DNA from 3 places in the Paenibacillus sp. MCAF9 genome. Region 1 is predicted to be linked to each of the others. Evidence: riboswitches for the same ligand, from Rfam matches in the RefSeq annotation. Region 1 holds a riboswitch; each other region holds the start of a gene.

Region 1 (2,276 bases):
TTTAGAAGTAGAAACACCAACACTGCATTCCATTGCAGGCGGTGCTGCAGCACGGCCTTTCGAAACGCATCATAATGCGCTGGACATGCAGCTCTACATGCGTATTGCAATCGAGCTTCATTTGAAGCGACTAATTGTAGGCGGATTGGAGAAAGTATATGAGATCGGCCGTGTATACCGGAATGAGGGGATTTCGACTCGCCACAATCCAGAGTTTACAATGATTGAGCTTTACGAGGCTTATGCTGATTACAAGGATATTATGGCATTGACAGAGAATGTCATCGCACATATTGCACAAGAGGTTCTTGGAACAACAAAAATCACTTATCAAGGCCAAGAGATTGATTTGACGCCTCAGTGGCGCCGTGTCAGCATGGTTGAGCTTGTCAAAGAAACGACTGGCGTAGATTTCGGCGTGGAAATGAGCGACGAGGAAGCCCATCGTTTGGCGAAAGAACACAAAGTTGCCGTTGATCCGCATATGACATTTGGTCATATTCTCAACGCCTTCTTTGAACAGTTCGGTGAGCATACGCTTATTCAGCCAACCTTTGTTACAGGACATCCGGTTGCTATTTCGCCGCTTGCTAAGAAGAGCGAAGCGGATCCACGCTTCACCGATCGATTTGAGCTATTCATCGTAGCACGTGAGCATGCTAATGCATTTACGGAGCTTAACGATCCGATCGATCAGCGTGAGCGTTTCGAGTCGCAGCTTGTTGAGCGTGAGCATGGAAATGACGAGGCGCATGAGATGGATGAAGACTTTATCCGCGCTCTGGAATACGGCATGCCGCCAACAGGCGGACTAGGAATCGGTATCGACCGATTGATCATGCTTCTAACAGATGCTCCATCTATTCGTGATGTACTGTTGTTCCCTCATATGAGAGATCAGCGTTCTGCTGAATAAGAAAGAAACAAGAAACCGTTTGGCTTTTAGCAGCCAACGGTTCTTTTTTTTTCTAATATCGAGAATTTGCAACAACAATCCTTAAAAACATTCAAATTATGATTGATATTGTAGTACAATCTATTGATTTGCTAGATTCATATGGTAGAATAGAACTAATAAAGCGCTACACGATAACGGCAAACCTATCGAAAGGTAGGGACGCAAAGCTAAAGGGCCTTCCGTATGATGGCAGCCAGCTACCGAATGAACAGGCTTTTTTTTGTTTGTATAGGGGAAATTCATCACAAAGCGCTTCACACGATAATGGCAAACCTATCGAAAGGTAGGGACGCAAAGCTAAAGGGCCTTCCGTAAGATGGCAGCCAGCTACCGAAGGGAGTATATTCATGCGTAAATTTATGTTAGTCATCGCAGCTTTTGTTCTTTTTGCATCCATCCATGTAACGGTCGTTCAGGCAAATGAAGCGGACTCTTCTGATTGGCTCAACACGGGGAATTTAGATAAAGGTGTTGTCTCCGTACAATATGCAGTGAGCACTAAAGTGAAAACGAAGCTTATGATCGCAAAAGGCGCATCAAATTATACATATAATCTAACCAGCGGAAAAACAGCTGAGAAGTTTCCATTGCAGCTTGGCAATGGCGAATATACGATATCTGTTCTAGAGAATACAACAGGCAACAAATACAAACTGGCGAAGAAAGAAACCGTGACGCTTGATTTAAAAGACAACAAGGTTTTGTACTTGAATTCCATCCAGAACATTGACTGGTCGAATGCGAGCAGCGCCATCGTCAAGGCAAAAGAATTAGCGAGCAATAAAAAAACGGATATGGAGAAAGTAAAGGCAATCTACGAGTATATTATTACGAATGTAAGTTATGATAATCAATTAGCTGCTAATCTGTCAGTTGATTACCTCCCCAATATTGATCGCACATTTAAATCGAGAAAGGATATCTGCTACGGATACGCTTCATTGTTTGCGGCAATGCTGCGGAGCGTGGATATTCCTACGAAGCTCTTGATGGGACAATCTACTTATGTGGATGTTTATCATGCTTGGAACGAAGTATACTTGGATGGGAAATGGGTTACGATTGATACGACAGTTGATGCGGGTCTAAAGAAGGGCAAGAAAAAGTATGAGCTTATCAAGGATGCAGCTCAATATACAGTTACAAAAACATATTAGAAGTCATACGAGCTTGCGGAAATCGCAGAGCTCGTTTTTTTATGTCTTTCTTCAATATAGGTGAGGAGGAAGCGAAGCAACGATTACGCAAATAGAAGGCAAATAGGAGTGTTGAAAACTTTTTCGTAGATAATGAAAAAAAAACTTGCAATGCTATATAC
Region 2 (2,276 bases), on a different contig from region 1:
TGCTCATCAATCGAAAGGCGATTTGTTTCAGCAGCTCATCCCCAATCGGATGCCCAAGCGTATCATTTACATATTTGAAACGATCCACGTCAATCAGCATGATCGCCAGCCTCTGCTTAAAATACTCGCTTACCCTTAGCTGCTTATCTAGCTGGTCTTCAAACATTCTGCGATTTGGCATCTCCGTTAAATAATCGTGGTAAGCCAAATATTGATTTAATTCCTCAGCCTTGCTCCGATCCGTAACATCAAGGACTACGCCAACGATCGCCTGCTCACCCATATTTGACACTTGATTATAGTGCACTTCGCAATGAATAATCGTCCCATCTTGCTTAATGGCTCTGTGGCAGAAATTAGATAAAGACTGCCCCTCCTGTAACTTCGTTAGCTGATTAACGACGGCTTCACGGTCTAAAGGATGGATCGTCTGTATAATATCCATACCGATCAAGGAGTCATAACCAAACATTTTATTGAGCTGGTCGTTTGAATAAACGAAGTTGTTTTTTTGCGCGACAAAAATACCGACAATGGATTGCTCAACAATACTGCGGTATTTTAATTCGGTCTCAGTCAATGATTGCTCAATCATTTTTTGCTGCGTAATATCCTTGGCAATGCCGTAGACGCCGATAAGCTTTTTATTAATAATGATTGGAATATTGGTCACATTAAATTCGACCGTTTGCCCTGTTCTCGTAATGCCTGTCGTATCATAGTTTTGAGGATTCAGCGTCTTGACCGTTTGCTCAAAATATTGAATCGTTTTATCCCGTGCTGCGGCATCTACAAATTTATGAAAACTATCATTTATAATTTCCTCTTTCGTATATCCAAAAACTTGCTCAAGCACAGAATTGCATGACAAAAAACGCCCTTGTGCGTCTAAAGAAAAGACCGCGTCAGGGTTGTTTTCAAATATCGATTTATAAAGCTGCTCTTCTAGTGTGAGGCGATGCTGTATTTTTTTATTTTCCGTTACATCCTGAATCATGCCTATCGTCAACAATATCTCGTTTTCGGCATTCCGTATGAACGTAATGTTTTCCACCACATATCTAACTTCACCGCCTTGACGAACGATTCTGTACTCGGAAACGCTTTCCTTTTTTGATTCAATTGCAAGGTGGAACTGCTCATTAACGCGCTCACGATCTTCGGGATGTACAAACTCAAAAAATTGTTCAATCGTCATCGAGAAATCAGATTTCATACCATATATTTCGAACATTTGATTCGACCAGGATGCTTCTCTGCGAATATGGTCAAACTCCCAGTAGCCTAAATTCGCTAACTTTTGAACAATATTAAAACTACCAACATTAACATTTCCATTAAAACGTTTAATCATTTGTTTCATTGCTAAATATCCCCTCTTATTCATAACGTAGGCGGTAACCTGAAGTTTTTAAGGAGAGGATATAGGTATGTTATCACTCATCCTTTTGGCAACCCAGCCACCTTTGGAAATTTCCTTTAGGCCTGTTGGCTTTGCGTCATTGTCTTTCGACAACTTTGCTTTTTACTAGGACTTTTTACATATACCAGTATTCCATATTATTCCGATATATACCATAACCAATTTCATAATAGGTCGAATGATGTAGAAAAACCTCCCATTTTGGGAGGTTTGGTATATTGATGTTTTACAATCTAGGATCGATTTCCTTCTCTTTGGCAACCTCAAACAAAAGATTCGCAGCAGCCGCTTGATATCCATCGTTTTCTGGGGCAATTTCAGCAAAAGGAATCGCCAGCATATGCTGTCCTAGCCGGTACTCGTTAAATGATGTACGAAGCTTTTGCGTAATATTTTTTTGCTTGATGAGCTTATTGTACTTGTGCGGAAATCTATAATCATAACCGTAAATAATAGACATGTATTCCTTATTGCGCACTTTCATATAGGGAACCGTGTACGGCTGAGGCAGCTCGGGCTTAATCACGACACCTTCCATATGATTGTCTACCGTAAGCGTGTAGAAATATTTTTCTGCAAGCTCATAGCTCTCCGCATCAGACAGCACAAGCGTGATGAATGGATCGTCAGATAGGAATCGATACATCTCAGAGGTTTTCCACGCTGGCAGCTGCTCGCTTCCGTCTACGTATGCGATTTTGAGCAGCGAAAATGGCTTGTATTCAAGCTCCCCTGCCTCGGCATACAGCTCCAGCTGCCTCTTATACGTTTCATATGCTTTGATATGCTCGTCAATTGGCCTGATTTTCTCAAGAACAGAATGAACATGCTTAAAGTTTTGATAGACGGCTAG
Region 3 (2,276 bases), on a different contig from region 1:
CAAAACGCATCAATGTGATTTGGAGAAAGGCACGGGACTGCCTGCATTTATGTCTACGCTGCTGCCTCCAATTATGGAAAAGCTCATTAAAGGAAATGAGATTAAAGGCTTTTCACTTCATGAAATTGCTGCGTTGGGCCAACTAATCGAATATTCGAATCTGTCGATTACCTCCATGCAAAACTGGGTAAAGCGAGATTTCAAACCTTATTTCGATTGTCCGAAAGCTGGGAAAAAATATTCTCTGAACCAAGCTGCGTTATTATTCATTATTGATGATTTAAAGTCAAATCTCGATTTTGAATCAATACGCAAGCTTTTTGAGATCGTATTCAAGAAACCAGAGGATGAAGCAGACGATTTAGTTGGGCCTATTGAATTATATGCATCTTATACCAGTATGTTTGAGGAGCTCGATGCGAATAACGATCAACTGCTCGACATTTCCGGTCATTTGAAGGAAAATCCGCATCAAGATTTATTGACAGAGCATGTCATTCGCTCTTCAGCGAATCAATTTGCAAGCAGATTGCCAAATTTAACGGAAAAACAATGGGAAGCGGTGCGAAATATTTTGCTCGTTGCGGTTATTTCCATCCAAACCTCCTATTTTCATTCGTTAGCAAGGCGTTATTGCAATGCAACCTTATTTTTAGCCACAGAATAAATATGGTTCAAGGGATGACAAACTCACTAAATAGTCCTATACTGGTTTAAGTTGTAAACTACAAAATAGACAAACTGAAAAAGGCAAACTTGTTGAAAGACAAGGACGCAAAGTTATGGGCCTAAGGTGTACGCACTATGGCTGCCAGACCGCCGGAAGGATAATAAGCTAACTGAGCTGTCCGCCTCCTGTGGCTGGATAGCTTTTTTTGTTTTCAGGAGACAGAGGAGAGAGCAAGCAGGATGGTTTTTAAGGATAGGATAGAGAGAGCAAAAATACTGTTTAAGAAATTGAGTTTGAAGAAAATAACGAGCAAATTATTGCTTGTTACCGCAATCATCACACTTTTTAATGTAGGCTCGGGCGTTTTGATTTATTTTCAAAATCATTCAGTAGCAACCTCGGTCGAAGGTTCAGAGGAATTGCAGCGTGCTGAACGCAATTATCAGGGTATATCGAATAGGCTGCTGAAAGTGATGCTTCTAATGGTAGATGCCATTGAAAATGGCAAAAGCGATGCAACGCTGATCATGAAGGATTTGGAAACGATGCCTGCCAACATCGATGAATTAGAGAAACAGCTTATCGATATGGATAAGAAATATCCGCCTGCAACGGAAGATGGTCCTTATTATGCGAATCAGGTTAATGTTCTTAAGCTTGCATTAGATAACTTGAAAGTGACGAATACAGACGTGAGTGGATTATCATCAGATGAGAAATCGCTCCGCATAAGCAATCTAATAAGCGTATATACCGTCATTCTAAGTTATTCCAACGATACAATGCACGAGCGTTTGACCGCAGACGCTAACGCGACGCAGAAGCTTCTTAATAAAGACATATCCAGTGCGAACGTAATTGTTCTTATTAATGTCATTTTGCTTGCTATTCTGCCTGCCATTATGATTTTTGTCATCTCACAATCAATTAGAACAGGACTTGTAGGCATTACAAAAAGAATTAAGCAATATGGCAATAATGATTTTACAAGTCAAGAAAAACTCGTTCGCTCTGACGAATTTGGCGACCTCGACCATGATTTGGCTAATATGGGCGATCAGCTGCGAGAAACGATTAAAGCTACGCTTGAAGTGAGCGAATCCGTGCTCCACATTTCGAATAATATGGATAATATGATTGGTATTAATCGAAAAGCATCAGAGGATGTAAATGGCCAAGTGGAGCTGGGCAGAAAAGTGTTGCTGTCGCAGTATGACGATGCTTCATCCATTTCGGCAGTTACCGAAGAAATCTCAGCAAGCTCTCAGCAAATTGCTGCCTCGAGTGAATACATAAACAATGATATGCAAAATATGAAGCAATCATCTCATAACGGCACGCAGCAGATGGCTGGCGTGGTCTCGATGGTAAATGAAACAGTAGACCAGTTTTCAAAGCTAACTGAAGCTTTCGAAACGATGAATGAACGATATAACAATGTCGCTAAGTTTTTGAACGGCATTCAGGATTTGAACACACAGACAAATTTGTTGTCACTGAACGCATCCATTGAATCGGCAAGAGCGGGTGAGCATGGCAGAGGATTCGCTGTTGTCGCTGACGAGATCCGCAAGCTGTCCAGTCAAACCGATATGATCTCGAAGCA

The links. Region 1 has a riboswitch for cyclic di-GMP ahead of AB4Z45_RS27185 (transglutaminase-like domain-containing protein). Riboswitches for the same ligand answer to the same signal wherever they lie in the genome.
Region 2: linked by a shared signal. The riboswitch ahead of AB4Z45_RS22740 (EAL domain-containing protein) and the one ahead of AB4Z45_RS27185 (transglutaminase-like domain-containing protein) in region 1 are both predicted to bind cyclic di-GMP.
Region 3: linked by a shared signal. The riboswitch ahead of AB4Z45_RS13060 (methyl-accepting chemotaxis protein) and the one ahead of AB4Z45_RS27185 (transglutaminase-like domain-containing protein) in region 1 are both predicted to bind cyclic di-GMP.

What each region holds. Positions count from the first base shown of each region.
Region 1 is NZ_JBFREL010000030.1:143-2,418, reverse strand. Features, by position in the region: gene lysS (lysine--tRNA ligase) at 1-916, shown strand, start outside; cyclic di-GMP riboswitch class I at 1,085-1,163, shown strand; cyclic di-GMP riboswitch class I at 1,215-1,293, shown strand; gene AB4Z45_RS27185 (transglutaminase-like domain-containing protein) at 1,306-2,115, shown strand.
Region 2 is NZ_JBFREL010000018.1:97,263-99,538, forward strand. Features, by position in the region: gene AB4Z45_RS22740 (EAL domain-containing protein) at 1-1,363, opposite strand, end outside; cyclic di-GMP riboswitch class I at 1,448-1,533, opposite strand; gene AB4Z45_RS22745 (metallophosphoesterase) at 1,650-2,276, opposite strand, start outside.
Region 3 is NZ_JBFREL010000006.1:172,482-174,757, reverse strand. Features, by position in the region: gene AB4Z45_RS13065 (DUF1836 domain-containing protein) at 1-667, shown strand, start outside; cyclic di-GMP riboswitch class I at 740-824, shown strand; gene AB4Z45_RS13060 (methyl-accepting chemotaxis protein) at 910-2,276, shown strand, end outside.